2 linked regions of the Oleidesulfovibrio alaskensis DSM 16109 genome follow. The protein of the gene in region 1 interacts with the protein of each later gene in a pairwise test. Links are inferred from orthologs where the notes say so. Each region holds a gene or a part of one and is shown on either strand. Other genes may lie near its edges.

Region 1 (16,177 bases):
TGCACCTGCATGTGCATGGGTTCGGAATCAAGCAGGACACCGTCCATATCGAAAATAACCGCCTGAGGCATGGGTGCTCCTTGGGGCTGAGAGTATTGATGATACTGACCCTATCGCATATTCTGCGCATGCGGCAAGAGACCGTTATGCCGAGGGAGGAGACCGACAATGCGCAGACCGCTTGGCGTGGGACTGGGAGAAGTGCTGTGGGATATGCTGCCCGACGGGCCGCAGCTGGGGGGGGCTCCGGCTAATTTTGCCTATCATTTTAATGCACTGGGCGGGCAGGGTATGATTGTCTCGCGCGTGGGCGATGATGATGCGGGGCGCAGGGCGTGCCGTCTGCTTGCGGAACAGGGGCTGGATGTAAGCCGTATCAGCGTTGACCCGCTGCATCCCACCGGACGTGTGGATGTTCTGCTTTCCGCACAGGGGACGGCTTCATATGTTTTTCCCGATGATGTGGCATGGGATTTTCTGCCTGCCGCCCGCGCTGAGGACACTCTGGCAGGCGGGGCCGCATGTATCTGCTTCGGCACGCTGTGTCAGCGCACTCCGGCCGGACGTGCGGCTGTCCGGTCGTTTCTGCAGGCGGCTGATGCTGCTGTGCTGCGGGTGTTTGACTGTAACCTGAGGCAGAATTTTTACAGCCCTGAAGTGGTGCAGGATTCATTGCAGCTGGCTGATGTGTTTAAGCTTAATGAAGAAGAACTGGACGTGCTGGCCCCTGCTCTGGGCGTGGCGGATGTGCTGCGCGATGCAGCTGCGCGCCGTGCGGCGCTGCATGCTCTGGTGACCCGTTTCGGGCTGCAGGCCGCGGCGCTGACCCTCGGTGCACAGGGCAGCGTGCTGATGACCGGCGAAAGTTGCCACGAGCATGCCGGCGAAATGGTGGAGGTGGCGGATACCGTGGGGGCGGGAGACGCCTTTACCGCCGCGCTGGCGCTGGGATGGCTGTGCGGCCTGCCGCCGGAGCAGATACATGCCCGTGCAGCCAGTGTGGCCGCGTATGTGTGCGGTGCGCACGGGGCCATGCCGCCGATGCCTGCAGCATTGCGTCTGCTGCCCTGATAATTTTCCGCGCCTTTTCTGCCCTATACGTAAAAAATAAGCCTGCCCGCCGCAGGCTGCCTGCTCTCCACACGCCGGAGCATCGGGCGGCCCGCACTGTGCCCGCGCAGCGGAAGATGCAAAGGGGTGCTTTTTCGCCGGTCGCTGCGGCTTTGGCATGCATTACGCTGCGTCTGCTTTTTATCCGGCGGAGATGCGGATAAAAAAGGCCGCTCTCTTGCGGGAGCGGCCTGTGACGACGGGCAGTACATGAGGTTCTGCAGGGCTGTAAATGCAGGCTACACCCATGCGGGATAGTCGGTTACCAGCAGGTGCACAGGCTCCTCATCTTCTTCTATCTGCGGAAAACGCGGCATGCTGTGCAGAAAACGGTTATCGGTGTTGTCATCGTTGACCGAACTCACTTCACCCACCAGCACTTTGCCGCGCCCCTGCTGACCGTAAAACCGGTGGTACATGCCCTGCGGCAGAAAGATTGATTCACCCGGTTCAAGGATGACAGTGCCCCCTGCCGGAACAGTCTGCGGAATGCCGTCGATGAGTACAGTGACCGGGGTATCGGCAAGCTGTTCGTCCTTGTCGGAGTTGTACAGTTCGATAACCAGATTGCCTCCGCCGCGGTTGATGATATCTTCTGTCTTGGACCAGTGAAAATGCATGGGGCAGACTTGTCCTTCGCGGACCACCATGATTTTTTCGGCATAGCGCTTGGGATGTCCCGCTGCATGGTTACCGTTGCGGATGGTGAAAAGAATCAGTCCTTTTTTTTCAAAGTCGCCGGCACCATAGTCGGTTATGTCCCAGCCCAGCATGTTCTGCACCACTTCCAGCCCGCCTTTGCCTTTCCATTCCGCGGGCTTCCATCCGGCCCAGCGGGGCAGGCGGAACCCCAGAGCGTCAAAGAATATTTTGGTATCTTTTATCAGAGCGTTGATTTCACTGCGTTTCATGCTCAACTCCGTATTGGTCGTCAGGATTGCGGCTAGTAGCGTTTGCGCTGGCCGAATCCGGTTCCGATTACCGAAAACGTGTTTTCCACGATGAACAACGCGTTCGGGTCGGTTGTGAAAACTATTTCTTCAAGTTTTTTCAGCTGGATGTTGTTTATCACGCTCATCAGAACATTGCGTTCTGTGCGGGTGTAGGCGCCGTACCCTTTGAGTATGGTTGCCCCGCGGTGCAGTTCTTTCATTATGCGGTTGGAGATGGCTTCAGCGTCCTGCGAAATGATGAAGACAACCTTGCGCTGGTTGAAAAGCGACAGCGTGTATTCCACCGTGGCCGATGTGATGAAAACCATGATGATGGATGCCACCACCACATCGGGATTCATATACGTGGCCGTGATGAGGTACAGCACAAGGTTGTAGGCAAACGACGTCTTGCCCACGCCGATATTATACTTCTGCATCAGGTGGATGGATACGATGTCCATGCCGCCGTTGGACCCCACCGAGCGCAGCACTATGCCGGCACCGAAACCGCTGAGCGCACCCGCGGCCACGGCTGCATACAGCTGGTTATGAATGGGAATGGTGAAGTTTGTCAGCGAAAACAGTACCGATGTGAGTACTGTTGCGTACAGGCTGTACAGCACAAAACGCTTGCTGATTTTGAAATACCCGAAAAGAAAAATGGGAATATTCAGAAGCAGGTTGAGCGTACCTGTGTCCAGCCATCCCGTTTTGTAATAGATAAGCGAAGCAAAGCCGAAAACCCCGCCCGGTACAAATTGCTGAGGCGTGGCCAGACTTTTGAGAGAAACCGCAAAAATACAGGAACCTGCTGTGATGAGCAGCAGGTTCCATACAACCGAATAGAAAAAATCTCTGTTACGCATAAGCCTTGTCAGGATGCCTGGTCGCACATGGTGCGAACGTTTGCTGAGCATTGTTCCCCGCTGTGTGCCAAAATCCATGATAACGGACTTCAGAATATTGGCAATACAGGAAATGCAATGATCGGGCAAGGCGCTTTTAAAAACAGAGCATTCTGAAAAGCCTCAGGGCGCAGCGGTATTGTCGTCTGTGAATCAGTTATTTTCCATTTCCTGCTGACAATCGCGGCACAGGCTGCAGTTGGGCAGGGCATTGATACGTGCGGCAGGAATTTCTTCTCCGCACTCGCGGCAGTGAGGACGGCCGTCGATCCATTCCGGACCGGGACCGCCGGACAGTCTGCTGCGGGCCATGGAAATGGCGGCTTCACGCTCCCGCGTTTCCAGATCGCTGGCCTGATCGAACATATCGGGCATGTGGTTCTCCTTGGCATATCCGGGGGGATATCAATTTAAAAAAAGCCTAGCATCATATTACAGCGCCAACGTCAAGATAAAAGTGCAGTGCGGGCTGCGTTCATCTCTGAAATTCGACTCTGTTTCTTCCGTTTTCCTTGGCACGGTACAGGGCTGCATCGGCGGCAGCAATGAATGCATCCAGCGATGCCGTTTCCGGCGCCAGCACGGTTACGCCCAGACTGACGGTAATGCCGGGACTGGCTCCTTCGCCGTCCATCAGCACCGAACTCTGTTCCACGGCCTGCCGCAGCCTTTCCGCTGTATGCATTGCCCCCTCGGCATCTGTTTCGGGCATGAAGACAATGAACTCTTCGCCCCCCAGCCGGCCCAGCGTATCGCTCTGGCGCAGGCCGGCCGAAAGCGTGGCCGTGACCCCCCGCAGCACGGCATCACCCGCCACGTGTCCGTATGTGTCATTGATCTGTTTAAAGTGGTCTATGTCTATCATGAGGCATGCCAGCGGGCGTCCGAAGCGCCGTGAACGGGCCACTTCGGCTTTGCCGATGTCCAGCACGCGGCGTCGGTTGAATATGCCTGTCAACTCGTCCGTGGATGCCTGTTCATGTAGCCTGCGCTCGTGTGCCTTCTGCCTGCTGATGTCACGTGCGGTTACATAGATGCGCCGGTGCTGCATGTCGGGCAGCACGTTCCACGAAAGCCAAATCCAGCTGCCTTCTTTTTTTAAAAAACGGCCTTCATGCGCCCGTACGGGAATGCCTTTCATCAGCAAAGCAAAATTTTCCGCAGCCTTGGGTACATCATCGGGGTGCACATAATCGAAACAGGGCGGCAGGCGCAGCTCTTCAGCGGTCCAGCCCAGCATGTTTTCCCATGCCGGATTGGCTTCAAGTATGTTGCCTTCAACATCCGTGATGGCCAGCAGGTCTATGGAGTTGCGGAACAGCATGTCGCGTTCCATCATGGCCTGCCGCCGCGCTGTTACATCGGTGGTGGTGCCTACCAGACGGGCGGGTTTCCCTTCGCGGTCGTGGCTTATGACGGCTCCGCGTTCCAGCACCCAGATGACAGCCCCGTCGGCGCGCACCGCACGGTGCTCTGTCTGAAAGTAAGGGACACCGCCCCGCAGATGCTCCTGCAGGTGGGCTGTCACCTCTTCTTTGTCGGCGCGGTGAATGCGCGATGACCATTCTTCGGGCGATGACAGCTGCTGGTCGGTTTCAAGTCCCATTATTTCTTTCCAGCGGCGAGAATAGTAAACTCTGCCGTCCGGTATGTTCCAGTCCCACAGCCCGTCCTGATTGCCGGTAAGAGCCATCTGCAGGCGCTCTTCATTTTCCCGCACTTTGGCAAGCCCCGACCGGTAGATGATGAGTGTGCTTGCCAGCACCAGCCCCACCAGAAACAGTACCCCCGCGGCGATGCGCCAGCGGGCCTGACGCTGCATTACCTCGTTGACGGTATCGCCCGATACGGCCAGACAGACCTTGAGCCTGCGTCCTGCGAAATCGACCGTGTCCCACGCCAGCAGCATCTGCTGGGCTTTGCTGTTTTCCGTGTCGGGAAAGTCAAAGATGCCGCTGCCGGATCTGGCTGCCAGCACTTCCCGGAAAACATGCATCCGTTCCGGTGCGTTTTCATAGATATGGGTAAATATGTTTTTGCCGATGTTGTTGCTGTCAGGGTCGAAAAGCAGTGTGCCGTCATCCGCCAGCAGGTAGCCTTGCCCTATGTTGTCCACATGCAGGTCGGCCACATACCGCTTGATTATCCGTGTCAGGCTGACAACCGTGGCAGACATGCCCAGCAGCTTTTTGCCGTCCGAAAAAGGATAAAGCAGTCCTGCAAGCTGGTGTTCGGGGGTGATGTGCAGGGGAGCTTTGAGCAGGTTGCCGGCCAGTTGTTCGGGGGCGTTGCTCCAGTTTTGCGTTATCCATTCCTGCGCGTATGCCGCGGCTTCCATGGAAAGCGGGACGGAAGCCAGCTCCACGCTTTTAAGGCTGTGCGGGGTATCCATAAGAACATAGGCAAGGATGTTCGGCTGTCTTGTGATGTGCGCGCTGAGCAGCTTTGCCTGATATGTGGCACCGTAGTCGATGGCAAAGCGGGCATGCCCAGCAAGTGATGCGCCGGATGCGGAAATCATGTCCAGCTGGTCTTCTATGGCGTTGGTTGCCACGCGCACCTGCAGAGCCTGCTGCCGGCTGAACTGCGCAGCGTATTCCGAGGCGGTGGTGAAATCGAACCCCGCCATGGCTGCCACAAAGGCGATGAGGCTGACCAGCCCCATGATTACCGGAAAAAAGTGTTTTTTCATAAAAAATAGCCGCATCTGGAATGGAAGCAGTGCTGTCATGATACTAGCCGTGTGCCGGCTTCCGGAAAATGATTAGTTTCCGGCACAAGTAAGCGCTGTTTTTCGTTTGTGAACTATAACAGGGCTTGAATGTGTGAAAATGAAAAAAAATGAAAGTTTGACTTTCTTTTTTGTTGCTTTGGTGTGTTGATATGCCATATAACGAAAGCGTGACAGCCGGATTGTGAAGCAACTGTGCCGGCTGCGCTTCCGCCTTGTCCGGACAGCGCAGCCCGACGCGATCCTGTCATCCATATTACCGGCAGCGCGGATCCTCCTCCGGTGCTGCAACGCGCATCCTGAGTGTCATAATCCCGGTCACGAAGGTGCCGCAGAAAAGCCCCGTCCTCAACCGGGGCTTTTTTTTGCGTCCGGATGGCTGATGGTGGCGTATATTCAAAACTATGCTATACTACAGGGAAAGTACGCTACGCCGTGTGCGTGTGCAACGCCTTTTATGCAGGAGCGTGTATGGGTGATGCGGGGGTGACAGTTCGCCGTGTGCTGAAAACGTTTGTGCTGGCTGCGCTGGTGGTGCTGCCGGTGATGGCCGCCGATGTGCTGCGTTTCGCTTTCTGGCCGGATGTTGCCGTGCTGAAAAAAGAAAATCCCGCAGCAACCGAATACATGAGGTTCAGAGAGTCGCTGGCGGAGCGTCCGGTTCCCAAGCTGCGGTGGGTACCTCTGGGGCAGATTTCTCCGTGGCTGGTACGGGCTGTGACCATAGCCGAAGATGACCGCTTCTGGGATCATGAGGGGTTTGATACGGAAGGCATGCGTCAGGCTTTTCTGCGCAACCTGCGGGAGGGGCGGCTTGCCGCGGGGGGCAGCTCCATTTCTCAGCAGCTTGCCAAAAATCTGTATCTGTCACCCGACAGAACCCTGAGCCGCAAGCTGAAAGAAGCCCTGCTTACATGGCGGCTTGAAGCCACGCTGTCAAAACGGCGTATACTGGAAATTTACCTGAATGTCATAGAATGGGGCGACGGCATCTACGGAATCAATGCGGCTTCACGACATTTTTTCGGTGTCGAACCGGCGGCGCTCTCACCGGCGCAAAGCGCCCGTCTGGCATCAGTGCTTCCGGCGCCGCGGCGGTATTCTCCGGTTTCGGATTCCGGTTATGTCACAGCCAAAAGCAGAGTCATCCTGCGGCGCATGCAGCGGCGTTCGTGGCGCTGAGGTTCAGGGCTTGAGCCATAAAAGCAGCAGGCCATGGTATACAAGTCCGCTGCAGAACAGCAGCAGGCAGGGCAGTGCCACATGGCGCCACGCTTTGCTCAGGGTGCAGTGAAAATACTGGCACGTGAGCACAAAGCAGACATGCAGCGGCGTTGCCATGATGCCGGTGAATCCGGAAAATATGGCCAGCATGACATAGGCTGTCAGAGAATCCTGCAGACCGGCCTGAACGGCCAGTGACACGATAAGAGGAAATGTGGCCCCCACATAGGCCATGGTAATGCCCGATACCGCCCCGACAATAAAAGGCATGAAAATACAGCTTACCGTAAGGGCTGTGCGTCCGCCTGCCAGCTGTGCCAGCTGATGTACCGCCCCTGTGGTGTTCAGCATCTCCTTGAAAACAAATATGGCGGCAATGACGAGCACCATCTGCCACAGATGTCTGTGGCGCAGCGATGCCGCCAGAATACCGGCGCTGCCTTTATTCTGTACGGCTGCAGTCAGTATGCCTGCAGCCAGTGCGGCAATGACGCCTGATTCAAAAGGAATGCCCTGCGCTGAAAAAGCCAGTACCGTTTCAAGCAGCACAGAACCGCCGATGGCCACCAGCAAAGGCAGCCCCTGACGCAGAACCGCTTTCGGCGTGCTTGCCGTCACGGTACTGTCTGTCTGCACCGTGGCAGGCGGAAGAGAAAGTACCGCCGGTCTCAGCATGAAAAACCATCCTGCGGCCAGCATGATTGCCATGCCCGGCAAACCGAAGGCGCAGATGGTGGTTATGGGAATGCCCGAGAGCGATGCCGCCAGAATGATGCCCGGATACAGCGGCCACCATGTTTCCCATACATGCCGGTACCAGTAGTTGAGCGCAGCCAGCGTGTCTTTTGAAACCTGCATGCGGCTGGCCACGGCACCTATCATGGGGGCCGAAAAAACAGCACCGCCCGGCATGGGCAGCAGTCCTATAAGCATGGGGAAGAAAACCAGCCGCAGGCGCGGGTTTTTCAGATAGCCGGACAGCGCATCCATAAGACGCAGGGTCTGGCCTGATTTTTCCAGAACATCGCTGAGCAGCAGGATAAGCAGCACTATGGCCGCCAGCATGAGGGTCTGCGGGCTGGTCAGCCCCGTGAATACCGTGGGCAGCCACATATCAGGAGCCAGACCGAAAAACAGCCCTACGGCGGCACCGCCGCTGATAATGGAAAGTCCCAGATTCACCCTGAAGCGGATGGCGAGCAGCATGATGATGAAAGCGGCAGCCAGCTTGATAAGCGGCAATAACGAGTCCGGGCCGGTCACGGCGGTTTGCCTCATGTGTGGAAGGTCAGCGGCGCGGCTCCGGGCCGCTGCACGCAGGCGTGTTGCAAAAAGCGACGGTTACGGCTGTGACGTAACATGAATCATATGCCCTGAACAGCCATGAATTGCCTGCGCAAACAGGAAAAACGGTTTACTGTTAGAGGAAATATTTTGCGAACGGGGCTTGACCTCCGGTGAACTCTGTTCTACCCCTCAGGTTGCCAACACCTGTTTCGGACAGTGTCGAACAGCCTCGCGACCCATGGGCCGCGTGGCGTTTTTTCTTATTGTCGTTGGCAAAAAACTATCGAGAAATGTCAAGGAATCAAACATGAGCAGCATCCCGATTTCAGTTGAAGGCTTTGAACTGGTTAAACGAGATCTTGAAAGGCTGAAGCAGGAACGTCCCGCAGTGATTCAGGCCATCAAGGAAGCACGCGAAGAAGGCGACCTGAGCGAAAACGCAGGCTATGATGCCGCCCGTGAGCGTCAGGGCATGCTTGAAGCGCGTATCGGCAACATCGAATCCCGCATGGCCCGCTTCAATGTCATTGATATGAGAACGCTTGGCGGCGAGCGTGTGACCTATGGTGCCACCATAGAGCTGGAAGACCTCGAAACCGGTGAAATGCGGGTGTATACTCTGGTGGGTCCCGACGAGACTGACTATGTGAAAGGCAGCATCTCGGTTCTTTCTCCTGTTGCCAAAGCTGTTCTGGGCAAAGAGGAAGGCGACGAAGTTGTGGTGGACGCCCCGAGAGGAAAAATACATTACGAAATCGTTTCTGTAAGCTTCAACGGCCCTGTCATCACCCTCGAATAGTTTTACAGGCCAGTCTGGATGTGCTCCTGTCGGCGCCACCGGGCGGCCAGTACCTCCGGTGACACCAGACAGCCAAGACAAGCTCTGTAAGCCCCTGCCGTTTTTGCGGCGGGGGCTTTTTGTTTTTGCTGCGGGTACAGGCAGGGCAGTGTCAGGTATTTTTACTGGTGTAATTATAATCGACAGCTGTCTTTATCTTCTCAGTTTGTTATCAGTCTGTAATGTAAGGGCTATTTTATATTATAAGATGTGTCGTTTTTTTTTACATTTTTTTGTTCTTTGCCGATTCCAATGTTAACATGTTGTTTTAATTTTGTATTGTCGATTTGGAACCGCTATTGCTTCTGTTATATCGAAGGCTTGGTAGCGTTAGAGTACAGGGTAACAGGAGTGAATCATGAAAACTGTCTGTCGGATTGCAATGGTGCTTGTTGTGACGCTTATCTTTGTTTCGTCAGCATCGGCCGGGGTGGTAACTTCCTGGCAGTATTCTTATGATGCCGGTTTTGTGGACTGGACATGGGCACAGTCCGGAGACTCCGGCGGGGTGAAGGGACCGGTCAATCTGAACGGCGAGACCGGCTACCATACCCTCTGGTGGGGCTCCAGCCTGCTTCCCTTGTTTCAGTCCCGCATTGAACTCAACGCACCTGTTTCCGGTGTGGTGAACACAGGCGGTGCGCCTGCCGCAGCCATGACCATGACGCACTACAACAGATGGACAACAAGCGCGCTTGTCTCCGGCACGGTGAAAGCCGTACTTGAACTTCAGGCGCTGGAGCCTGTGGCGGGTGAGCCTGCAACGCTTTCCACCGAACTTGATTTCAGCTTTTATGAAAAGTCCATATTTGAAGGAATGAGCCGCGATGTGTTTATTTTGAACAATCCGCAGGTCACCTTTGAAGGTTTTGAGTATGACGGTGAGTGGTACACGCTGGACTTCGGCGGGAGCTTCGGCGTTATTCCGGAATATTACATTCAGCGGATCGGGCTGGATACGGGACTTACATATTATGGATGGGTTACCTCGGAATTTGACAGTACCGTGGTGGACACCAGCTTTTCAATTTCGCATGTGATGCCCCAGCCCGCGCATGCTCCGGAGCCCGCAACAATGGGGCTTATGGGACTGGGTATGCTGGCCATGGGCGGATACGCTCTGTGGCAGCGCCGCAAAAAAAGCTGAGTTGCTGCAAGTGCTGAATCTGCCAAGCGGTCCGCCTGCGGGCCGCTTTTTTTGTGCACAAAATCCGGAATGAGTGTCTGCTCCTGTCGGGGGTGATGTCGGTAGTTATAACTGGTGTCGGATTTATTTACAGTTAAAATACAGTCAATCATGGGTAGGGTTTTGCCTAACATGTTAGATTAGATTGTGTTAGATTGCATGGAACGCTGTTTGCTTAACCAGTGTGCCTCTACCGAGGAAAGAACTCATTACTATTTGTGTAAGGAAGCTGTTATGCACACTCGTATTGTTACAATAACTGGTATTCTTGTTTTCAATCTTCTTTTTGCGGCCGTTGCTTCTGCTGCCGTGGTTACTTCGTGGGGCTACACCTACAACGCCGGTTTTACCGACTGGAAAATGTCCGACCGCTGGACCAGACCTTCTAAGTGGGGAAAAACCTGGATAGATGGCGAGAAGGCCTACAAGAATCTGTACTGGGGCGATAACTGGAACGGCTGGAGCGGAATCTCGCTGGACAGCGGAACCAGCGGTATTGTGCACACCAACGGTGATGCCGCGCATGCCATGTCCATGACGCACAGCAACTCGCCCACTTACGGCGGGTCGCTGGTATCCGGTACCGTCAAGGCCATGCTCGAACTGAGAGCTCTTGATCCGTACCATGGCTCAGAAATAGCGTTGTCCACGGCTCTGGAATTTGCATTTTATGAGACCCCCAATAACGGGCTGCTTACTGATGACGTGTTCATTCTGACCAACCCCGGGGTGACCACCGAAGGCTTCGAATACGGCGGAGAGTGGTACACGCTTGATTTCGGCAGCAGTTACGGTGTCATCCCCGAGTCCTACATCGAAGCTCTGGGGCTGGACACATCCATCACGTACTACGGCTGGCTGACTCCTGAAAATGCAGACACTACGGTGGACACCAGCTTTACCATCACGCATCGGCCGCAACCCACACCTGCGCCGGAGCCTGCAACGCTCGGGCTCATGGGGCTGGGGCTGGTGGCTCTTGGCGTGTATTCCCGTATGAAAAGAAATGTTGCGAAGCGTTCCTGATGAACCTGTCGCACCGCATACCGGCAGGCTCTGATGGCAGAGCCTGCCTTTTTTTATGCTGCTGCCATGTGCGCGAAACCATGGAGATACACCGGTACAATGCGGTGTGCGTTTGATGCCGTTTTTTCCGGAACAGCAGGCGTTATGTGTGGTGACAGGCGGGGGCAGTGCTGTAAGAAGCCCGTAAGGCCGGTGCAGGCTGTAACGCGCGTACTTTTTCCCGCAGGCGGTGCCGGGCTGTCACCGCCACTGCCTGACCAACAAGTCTCAGGTATTGCCCGGCTGTCAATTTGTGGTATAATGCATGCGAAGGTGTCGAAAAGTATTACAGTTTCCGATGGGTTTTCCGATGTAGTACATAGTGGTAACCTGTTGACGCTATATGGAAAAAATATACAGGCACGGCGATTGCTTGTCAGATATGCCGCCTGCAACGGGTGGCTACTAAAAGCTGGGGGGAATCAGCTCATGAAAATTCGTGCTCTTTTTGCGTGCGCCGTCTTTGCGGCGGGTATTCTTGTGGCATCTGCTGCGTCTGCAGCTGTGGTCAACAGCTGGCAATACTCATACCATATCGGTTTCACCGACTGGGAAATGTCCGGCCGTAACGGAAACGTGGGTTACTGGGGGCGCCAGAAGATTGATGGTGAAAGAGCCTACACAGATCTCAGCTGGGGTTCTTGGGAAAAGCGCAGCAGCATCAAACTGACAAGTTATACATGGGGAAATGTTGATACTGATGGTGATGCTGCCTATGCAACCACCATGACCCATACCAACATGCCCGTGACAACTGATACTCTGACCTCCGGCAGGGTGAAAGCCGAACTGGCTCTGTGGGCTCTGGATCCGTATTATGGAGAGAAAAAAGCTCTTACCACCTTTCTTGAATTTGACTTTTACGAAACACCTAACAACGGCGGACTTACCAGCGATGTGTTCATCCTGACCAATCCCGGGGTGACAACAGAAGGGTTTGAATACGACGGTGAGTGGTATACGCTGGATTTCAGCAGCAGCTACGGCATCATACCCGATTCGTATGTCGAAGCACTGAAGCTGGACAAAAGCATAACCTACTATGGCTGGCTTACACCGGAAAATTCTAAAACCTCCGTGGATTCGTATTTTTCCATCAGCCATCGTCAGCAACCCACTCCTGCGCCCGAACCTGCCACTCTGGGCCTCATGGGTATGGGCATACTTGCTCTCGGGGTTTATTCCCGCATGAAAAAGAAAAACGCGTAACATTATTCAGCGCGTATATCGGACAGCAAACGGCAGGCTCTGGAAACAGGGCCTGCTTTTTTTGCGCAGTGCATTCCCGCCGGAAAAATGCTGTTGTGCTTGCGGGCGGGCATCCTGCAGGCGTGCCGGAGGTCTTATGCCGGCGAGTGCAGTGCACAGAGATATGCTGCCGGATGCCGCGGGGCGGACTGTAATAATAAAGCGCCCCCTAAGGAGCGCTTTATTATTGTCAGGAAAGGGAAGAAGCGGTGCGGCCGGATGAGCTGTGGCGGTCCGGCTGCCTGCGTGTCCTGTCATGTGTGCCGGTGATGGCGCGTGCCCGTTCAAGGGCTGCGTTTATGTCCGGCATAATGTTGCGGCGGCCGATAATGTCCAGTGTTCCGAGCCGCTGTAATTCCTGCAGCGGGGCCTTGCGCAGGCCGGAAAGCAGCAGCACTGTTCCGTTGGCTTTGCAGCGGGCATGCAGCAGTTCCAGAGCGTTGATGGCCGTGGAGTCTACTGTGGGCACTTTGCGCAGGCGCAATATAAAGACGGCCGGTGATTTTTCCATGATATCAAGAACGCTTTTAAACCTATCAGCCACACCGAAGAAGAATGGCCCGTCAATTTCATAGATGCGCACCCCCTGCGGGACATCACTTACGGGTTCTTCTTCAGCCCATGTCTCGGCGGCAGGCTCGCCATCTGATTCGCGGATGCGCGTGACTTTGCTCATGCGCTGCATGAAGAGCAAAGAAGCCAGAACAACTCCCACATTGACGGCCACGGTAAGGTCGACGGCCACTGTAAGTCCGAATGTAAGGCACATGACCAGCACATCAGGCTTCGGGGCGCGCAGCAGGCGCATGAATTTGTGAATTTCGCTCATGTCCCACGCCACCACAACAAGTACGGCGGCGAGGCATGCCAGCGGAATGTACCCCGCGGCCGGAGCCAGCAGCAGTACAAACAGTACCAGTACCGCAGAGTGAATCATGCCCGAGACAGGCGAGAAAGCGCCCGATCTGATGTTTGTGGCTGTTCTGGCAATGGCGCCTGTGGCGGGAATGCCGCCGAAAAGTGCGGATGCGATGTTTGCCGTGCCCTGTGCTACCAGTTCAGTGTTGGCGTTGTGCCGGCTGCCTGTCATGCCGTCGGCCACCACGCACGACAACAACGATTCAATGCCGGCCAGCAGTGCCACGGTAAGCGCGTCGGGCAGCAGTATGCGTACTTGCGCCCATGAAAAGTCGGGCAGGGCAAATGACGGCAGTGTCTGCGGTATGCCGCCGAATCTGCTGCCGATTGTTTCCACAGGCGCGCCGCACGCGGCTGCTAGCACTGATACGGCTGCCACGGCCGCAACCGGAGCGGGAATGCGGGGAACAAACTGCCGTACGCCGATGATGATACCCAGCGTCAGCAGGGCGGCAGCTGCGGTTACCGGATCAATGGCACCAGCATGTCCGAAGTATGCCTGCCATTTTCCGATAAAGTCCGGGGGTATCACATCAAGCCGCATGCCCAGAAAATCGTTTATCTGTGATGAAAATATGAGCAGTGCGATGCCTGCGGTAAAGCCGGTGGTCACAGGATAGGGAATGAATGTGATCAGGGTTCCGAGTCGCAACACACCGAAAATAATAAGGATGATTCCGGCCATTATGGTGGTCAGCAGCAGGCCGTCAAAACCGTGTCTGGAGATGATGTTGAAAATGATGACGACAAACGCACCCGTGGGGCCGCCTATCTGATAGCGGCTGCCGCCCAGCGCAGAGATAAGAAAGCCTGCGACGATGGCGGTAAAAAGTCCTTTTTCGGGCGTGGTGCCGGAAGCGATGGCAAACGCCATGGCCAGCGGCAGGGCGACTATGCCCACGGTGGCACCGGAGCCGAGGTCGCGCAGGAAGTTCTGGCGGGAATATCCCTGACGGAGAACAGAAATGGCCTTGGGCAGGAACCCTTCCCTGTCCGAGGCCACATTTTGAGAATGCATTTAAGGCCTCCTGAAATGATATGCGATGAACGCAGAGGCTGGCATGTCTACTCCTCTTTTTATGTTGTGGCAATAGTGGGACAAGTTTTTAAAGTTTTGATGTTCAAGGTGAAGACTCTTTTTTTGATTGTGATTTTTTTAACGTACGGTTTCTTGTCGTGGAGTGTGGCTTCATAATACTGAGGGAGATTTTGTTTTTGGTGTGCATTTGCATACATAAGTTCTTTTAGATTCGTTATGATATGGTTTTAGGTTGTTGTACATGTGTTGTATGGTAAGAATTGTGCAAAGTGCATTGTATTGACGCTTTGTTGCTGTTGTTGTGTACTGCCTGTTGTGGTCGTGGAACGTTTTTATTTCGGGCATGAAAAAGGGGGCAGTCAGGGCAGATGAGGCGCAAACTGCCATTACGTGCTGAACAGGTTTGGTGATGAGAGTCTGGCATGGTTGTGCCGCATGGCGGGACATGCGCTGCACTCAGAGGGGCGGTTTTGTACGGGCCGGACCGGATTCAGACATTGTGCTGTTTGTGCGGGTAGCATGCCCGGCTGGAGGACAGTACCATGGAGAAGGAGATGACGGTGGTTATGGCTGTGTGCTTTATGGATGGCGGGCACTTATGCATTGCAGATGATTAACGCAAAGTCTTGGTTGTATCATTTGTATGACATGTTCTGCTTTGCAAAAAGACTGGCAGCATATGATAAAACGATATGTAGTCATTAGGGTGTTTCTGTTGATTTGATATCGATATATAATATGAAAAATATCTTGCTAGCTTTCATAAAAAATAATCAACACACACTTTTTTTGTTTTTAAAAGTGATTCACGATGGTGACAGTTTCAGACGTTCAAGGAATGTTACACAGAGTTTTATACCGGTTTCGGGATAAAACATTGCGCGGTGTTGCCATGATTGTTGCCTGATGATATCATGCAGATTAAGTCTTTTGCCCGCGAAAAGACTTCTCGTCTTTTTCCTTTTTGTTTTTCTATGTACATTGCAGAGCGTTATGCATTCCGGCTGCATTTCAGGCAGCGGGGTTTTGTGCGGCCGAGAATGCAGGCAGAAGGAGTGAATATGATTACCGCAGCAAGTCTGCTGACTGCGCTGGCTGTTTTCATCGCACGTCTGTGCGATGTATGTCTGGGCACCATCAGACATGTAATGATTATACGCGGCCGCCGTCTGCTGGCGTTCAGCGTGGCGTTTTTCGAAGCCGTTATCTGGGTGTATGCCGTTTCACGCGTCATCGGTGCGGTCAGCGATCCGGTGACATCTCTGGCGTTTGCCTTGGGGTTTGCGTCGGGAACTTATGCAGGCATCACGCTGGAGGGGGTGTTTAAGATTGGCGAACAGGTGGTGCGCGTGTTTACACGCGAAGGTGGGCCGGTTGCCTGCACGCTGCGCGATGCCGGTTTTCGCGTGACGGTTTTTGACGGACAGGGGCGGGATGGTGTTGTAAATCTGCTGTTTGTGCAGGTGCGCAGACGTCAGGCCGGGGAAGTGGCCCGCATTGCCCGCAATGTGGACCCTGAATGTTATATGGTGGTTGATGATATAAGAAAAACCTATACCGTGGGCGGTTGATGCAGGCCTGCACCACTGTGGTGCAGGCCTGCACGGATATAGCGCGTTTGCGGGCAAGACCCGTGTTCTACTCTTCTTCGCCCCATGCTTTTGCACTGCGGGCTACTTTTTTGCGGACGT
Region 2 (4,790 bases), on another replicon or contig:
TTTAAGGCGTTGTTATGCAGAAATACGGAAGCTGGATACTGGGCATGGTGCTTTCGCTCATCAGCGGACTGGTGCTGGGGTTGACACTGGTGTGGCTGAATGTGGAGCGGGTGGACATGGCCTACGGACTCAAAAAGCTGCAGGTGGAACTGGACAGCAAGCAGAGTCATGCATCCAAGCTGGAGGCGGAGCGGGACAACCTGCTTTCGCCCTACCGGCTGCGCGAACTGGCGGAAGGTCTGGGGCTGGGGCCCGCAAGACCGGGCCAGATACGCAGGCTGGAAGAGTAGCGCGGGCGGCAGGTATCCGGGGAGAGGGGTGCCGCGCACGGAGCTGAAATTTTCTGAACGGGGGGAGGCCGTACCGGCGGTGCGCAGGCACAGCCGGAGCATGAGCAGGAGAAACAGGCGGTGTTGAAAAGCAGAACTGCCGCGAACAAAAAGCTGAAGCGCCAGCCGAAAGCCGTACCCGCCAGTCCTCCAAAGGACAGAAGCGGTATACGGCTTGTGTCCGTTGCGGCGGTTTTTGCACTGCTGTGGGCGGGGCTGTGGGCCCGCGCATGGTATGTCCAGCTCATTGACGGTCCCCGGCTGGCGGCTATGGCCAGCAGACAGCATCATGCCACAGAACTGGTCACGGGCCAGCGCGGCGATATTCTGGACAGAAACGGACTTGTGCTTGCACGCAGTGCCGATTTCAAATCTGTTTTTGTACGCCCCGTGGAAGTGGCCGACCGCAGAGAAGCCGCCCGCATGCTGGCTAATGCGCTGGGCAGAACCTATGCGGAAATGCTGACCAAGGTCTCGCGCCGCAGTTCTTTTGTGTGGGTGGCCCGCGAAGTGGATGACAAGGCCGCGGCGCGCATCCGCCGTGCCGGTGTGCCGGGCGTTTATCTGACCACGGAATACAGCCGCCTGTATCCTTACCGTCAGCTTGCCGGCAGGCTGCTGGGGTTTGTGGGTACCGATGACAAGGGGCTGGAAGGCCTGGAACTGGCTTTTGACGAGTATCTGACCGGTCAGAGCACCAGACAGGTGGTGCAGCGTGATGCGGCGGGACGGCGTCTGTATATGGACGGTGCGGGCTTTGCCGAAGGGCTGAAAGGCAAAACCCTGCGGCTGACGCTGGATGCCCAGATACAGTTTTTTGCAGAAGATGCACTGGCTGCCGCGGTGCGCCGTTATGAGGGGGCCTGGGGCGGTTGTCTAGTGGTGGACGTGCCCACGGGCGACATTCTGGCCTGGGCGGAGTACCCGCCGTTCAACCCCAACGCCTACAAAGGCTATGCGCCCTCCATGTGGCGTAACCGGCTGGCCATGGATGCGCTGGAACCCGGTTCCACCGTAAAGCCTTTTCTGATTGCCGCGGCCATGGAAGACGGGCTGGTGCAGCCGGACAGTCTTTTCTTCTGCGAAAACGGCCGTTGGAAGCTGCACGATGTGACCATCCGCGATACCAAGCGGCATCAGTGGCTTACCGTGGATAAAGTGCTGCGTTACTCCAGCAACATCGGCATGGCCAAGATAGGGTTGGAGATGGGCGCCGCCAGATACTACGACTACCTTGACAGACTGGGGTTCGGCAGGCGTCCCGACGTGCCGCTGCCCGGCGAGGGGCGCGGTATAATCCGGTCGCCGGGTGAATGGCGCGAAGTAGATCTGGCTGCCGCGTCGTTCGGTCAGGGGTTTGCCGTCACAGGAGCTCAGCTGGCCAAAGCGTATCTGGCTCTGGCCAACGGCGGCGTAACCAGACCGCTGCGGCTGGTGGACGACGGCGGGCAGAACCAGCCCCGTGGAGAGAGAATTTTTTCGGAGCAGACGTCAGCCGCGGTGCTGGCCATGCTGCGCGAGGTGGTGGAAGGCGACGGAACAGGGCGGCATGCCGATATAGCCGGTCTGGACGTGGGCGGCAAAACCGGCACAGCCCAGAAAGCAAGCAGAAGCGGCAGCGGTTACGGCGACGAATATGTGGCCTCGTTCGTGGGGCTGGTTCCGGCGCTCAATCCCCGCCACATTGTGGTGGTCACAGTGGATAACCCGCGCAAGAGCCACTACGGCAGTGTGGTGGCGGCACCGGTTTTCAAATCTGTTGTCAGCAGAACGTGGGCCTACCTCGGACTGCTGCCCGAATCTCCGGCGGATGCCGGCGGTCTGGCTTCGGCAGACGCTCCCGAGGTTTCCGGACGTGTCATGCCTGTTGCCGGTTCCTTCGGGCGGCCTTCGGCCGTTGTGGCCGCCGCGGATGATCTGACCGTGGTACCGGATGTGGTGGGGCGCAGCCTGCGCAGCGCCGTGGAAGTTTTTGCCCGTAAGGGTCTTATACCGGAAATTAAAGGGCACGGGGGCACCGTTGTGCGGCAGCAGCCCGCGGCAGGGTCGCCGTGGCCGGATAATATAACAGAATCACAGTACGTACTGTGGGTTATGGAGCAGTCCTGACCATGAAAAGCACACTCTCATTCGACGCGCTTGCCGCAGCGGTGCGCGCCGGACTGCTGAACATCCGTATTGATTCACGGAAAGTACGGCAGGGCGATGTCTTTGTGGCCCTGCCGGGGTCTTCCGTGGACGGCGGGGCGTTTATTGCCGATGCGCTTGAGCGCGGAGCGTCATATGTGGTCTGCAGACCCTGCAGCGTGCCGGTGCAGACCGGCGGCGCGGCCGTGGTCGTGGCCGAAGACCCGCGCACGGCTCTGGGGCTGCTGGCTGCCGCACGCTATGATACTGCCGATACGGGGTTTCCGCTTGTGGGCATCACGGGAACCAACGGCAAGACAACATGCACTTATCTGCTGGACCATCTTTTCCGCACTGCCGGGCACGTCACCGGTCTGCTGGGCACCGTGAATTTCCGCTGGCCGGGGCACGACGAAGCCGCGCCCATGACCACCCCCGACTGCGTTGAACTGCATTCCATGCTGTCGGACATGCGCGATGCGGGCGTCGAAGCCGCCTTCATGGAAGTTTCATCACATGCACTTGACCAACAGCGGGTTTCCGGCGCTCGTTTTGCCGCGGCGCTGCTGACCAATTTAACGCAGGACCATCTGGATTATCACCACGATATGGAAGCCTATTTCAGCGCAAAATCCAGACTGTTTCTTGAACTGCCAGACGAGGACAAAGTCTGCGCGGTGAATGCCGATGACCCGTACGGGCGCAGGCTGCTGCCGCAACTGGGCCGCGGTGTGGGCTATTCGGTACAGGGTACTGTTGTGCCGGACTGTCAGGTGCTGCAGGCCACCATACTTTCAAGCGGGCCCGAGGGGCTGCATCTGTCCATGGATTTTGAAGGGAAGACATGGGAGCTGCGTTCGCCGCTGGTGGGCGCGTTCAACGCAAGCAATCTTGCAGGGGTGCAGGCTGCGGGGCTGGCCATGGGGCTGCCCGTTGAGGCCATGCAGGGGCTGGCAAGCTTTTCCGGTGTGCCCGGCCGCATGGAGCGCATAGAAAATGACAAGGGTCTCAATGTTTTTGTCGATTATGCCCACACGCCGGATGCACTGGAAAATGTGCTCAGGGCGCTGCGGGCCGCAGGTTTTGCACGGGTCATAGCCGTGTTCGGCTGCGGCGGCGACCGTGACCGTACCAAGCGTCCGCTTATGGGGCAGGCCGTGTGCCGTCATGCAGACGTGGCGGTACTGACTTCTGACAACCCGCGCACCGAAGACCCGGTGGCCATCATGGCCGATGTCAAACCCGGTCTGGCACAGTGCGACCATGTGGTGGAAGAGCCCGACAGACGCAAGGCTCTTGCCGCGGCGGTGGAAATGGCCCGCCCCGGCGATGCCGTGCTGGTGGCCGGAAAGGGACACGAGGATTATCAGGTGATCGGCACCACAAAGATACATTTCAGTGATCAGGAAACCCTGCGGGAGCTTTTGGCGTGCGCATGAATCTGGAACAGATACGCGACGCTCTGGGCGCCGTGGGAACGCTGGGCGGAGCGGACATGACCGTGCCTTCCGGTGTGCAGACCGACAGCCGGTGCGTGCGCGACGGCGAATTGTTCTTCTGCATATCCGGCGAACGGTTTGACGGGCATACCTTTGCGGCGGAAGTGCTGGAAAAAGGTGCCTGCGCCGTGGTTGCCGAAAGACCTCCTTTTTCCATGGATGAAATGCAGGACAGGCAGGACCGTCCGGTGCTTATCGTGCCGGACACCGTGGCGGCGCTGGGCAGGCTGGCGCTGCACCACCGTATGGGGGCTTCTGCCGTGGTCACCGGCATCACCGGCACCGCGGGCAAAACCACGGTGAAGGAACTGCTGGCCCATGTGCTTTCCGTGCGGGGCGCAACAGCCAGAAATCATCTGAACAGAAACAATCAGATAGGGTTGCCTCTTTCCATGCTGGCAGCTACCGGCGATGAGCGCTTCTGGGTGATGGAGGCCGGCATCAGTCAGGCCGCGGACATGGATGAACTGGGCAGCGTGCTGCGCCCTGATCTGGCGGTGGTGCTTAATGTGGGACAGGGGCACCTGAGCGGTCTGGGCGACAAAGGCGTGGCCCACTACAAGGCCCGTCTGCTGAAGCATATCGCGCGCGGCGGTGTGGGACTGGTGAGTGCCGATTATCCCGACCTGCTGGCGGAAGCCCGTAAAAACTGCGGAGAACTCCGGCTGTTTTCGGCTGTGGACCCTGCAGTGCCGTATTTCTGCGAATATGCCGGTCCGGCGGGTGAAGGCCGCGGGCTGTACCGTGTACGGCTGGAAAGCCGCGAATTTGAGACCGAAGCTCCCTTCCGCGGAGCCTACGGTGCCGAAAACGTCATCGCCGTTGCTGCCGCAGC

The links.
Region 2: the proteins of mtgA (region 1) and H586_RS0105140 interact in binary tests that used the Escherichia coli proteins (3 or more experiments, as listed by UniProt). The link is inferred for Oleidesulfovibrio alaskensis DSM 16109 from one-to-one orthologs.

What each region holds. Positions count from the first base shown.
Region 1 is NZ_AXWQ01000004.1:471,038-487,214, reverse strand. The notes cover bases 5,165-8,007. They hold mtgA (monofunctional biosynthetic peptidoglycan transglycosylase), read left to right. Parts: upstream 5,165-6,152; coding sequence 6,153-6,863; downstream 6,864-8,007. Other genes in these bases: H586_RS0102505 (DUF401 family protein), read right to left, coding at 6,867-8,007; H586_RS0102515 (diguanylate cyclase), read right to left, coding at 5,165-5,642. Also shown: H586_RS0102545 (HAD family hydrolase), read right to left, coding at 1-71; H586_RS0102540 (carbohydrate kinase family protein), read left to right, coding at 169-1,071; H586_RS0102530 (D-lyxose/D-mannose family sugar isomerase), read right to left, coding at 1,350-2,021; H586_RS0102525 (YitT family protein), read right to left, coding at 2,054-2,989; H586_RS0102520 (TraR/DksA family transcriptional regulator), read right to left, coding at 3,104-3,325; more of H586_RS0102515, read right to left, coding at 3,426-5,164; more of H586_RS0102505, read right to left, coding at 8,008-8,168; transcription elongation factor GreA, read left to right, coding at 8,500-8,991; H586_RS19820 (THxN family PEP-CTERM protein), read left to right, coding at 9,389-10,177; H586_RS19815 (THxN family PEP-CTERM protein), read left to right, coding at 10,451-11,242; H586_RS0102485 (THxN family PEP-CTERM protein), read left to right, coding at 11,711-12,490; H586_RS0102475 (SulP family inorganic anion transporter), read right to left, coding at 12,720-14,465; H586_RS0102470 (DUF2179 domain-containing protein), read left to right, coding at 15,548-16,057; H586_RS0102465 (DUF169 domain-containing protein), read right to left, coding at 16,125-16,177. UniProt on the Escherichia coli protein: Peptidoglycan polymerase that catalyzes glycan chain elongation from lipid-linked precursors. May play a role in peptidoglycan assembly during cell division in collaboration with other cell division proteins.
Region 2 is NZ_AXWQ01000006.1:25,596-30,385, reverse strand. The notes cover bases 1-2,924. They hold H586_RS0105140 (penicillin-binding transpeptidase domain-containing protein), read left to right. Parts: upstream 1-410; coding sequence 411-2,438; downstream 2,439-2,924. Other genes in these bases: H586_RS0105135 (UDP-N-acetylmuramoyl-L-alanyl-D-glutamate--2,6-diaminopimelate ligase), read left to right, coding at 2,441-2,924; H586_RS0105145 (hypothetical protein), read left to right, coding at 15-290; rsmH (16S rRNA (cytosine(1402)-N(4))-methyltransferase RsmH), read left to right, coding at 1-5. In the rest of the region: more of H586_RS0105135, read left to right, coding at 2,925-3,895; H586_RS0105130 (UDP-N-acetylmuramoyl-tripeptide--D-alanyl-D-alanine ligase), read left to right, coding at 3,892-4,790. UniProt on the Escherichia coli protein: Essential cell division protein that catalyzes cross-linking of the peptidoglycan cell wall at the division septum. Required for localization of FtsN.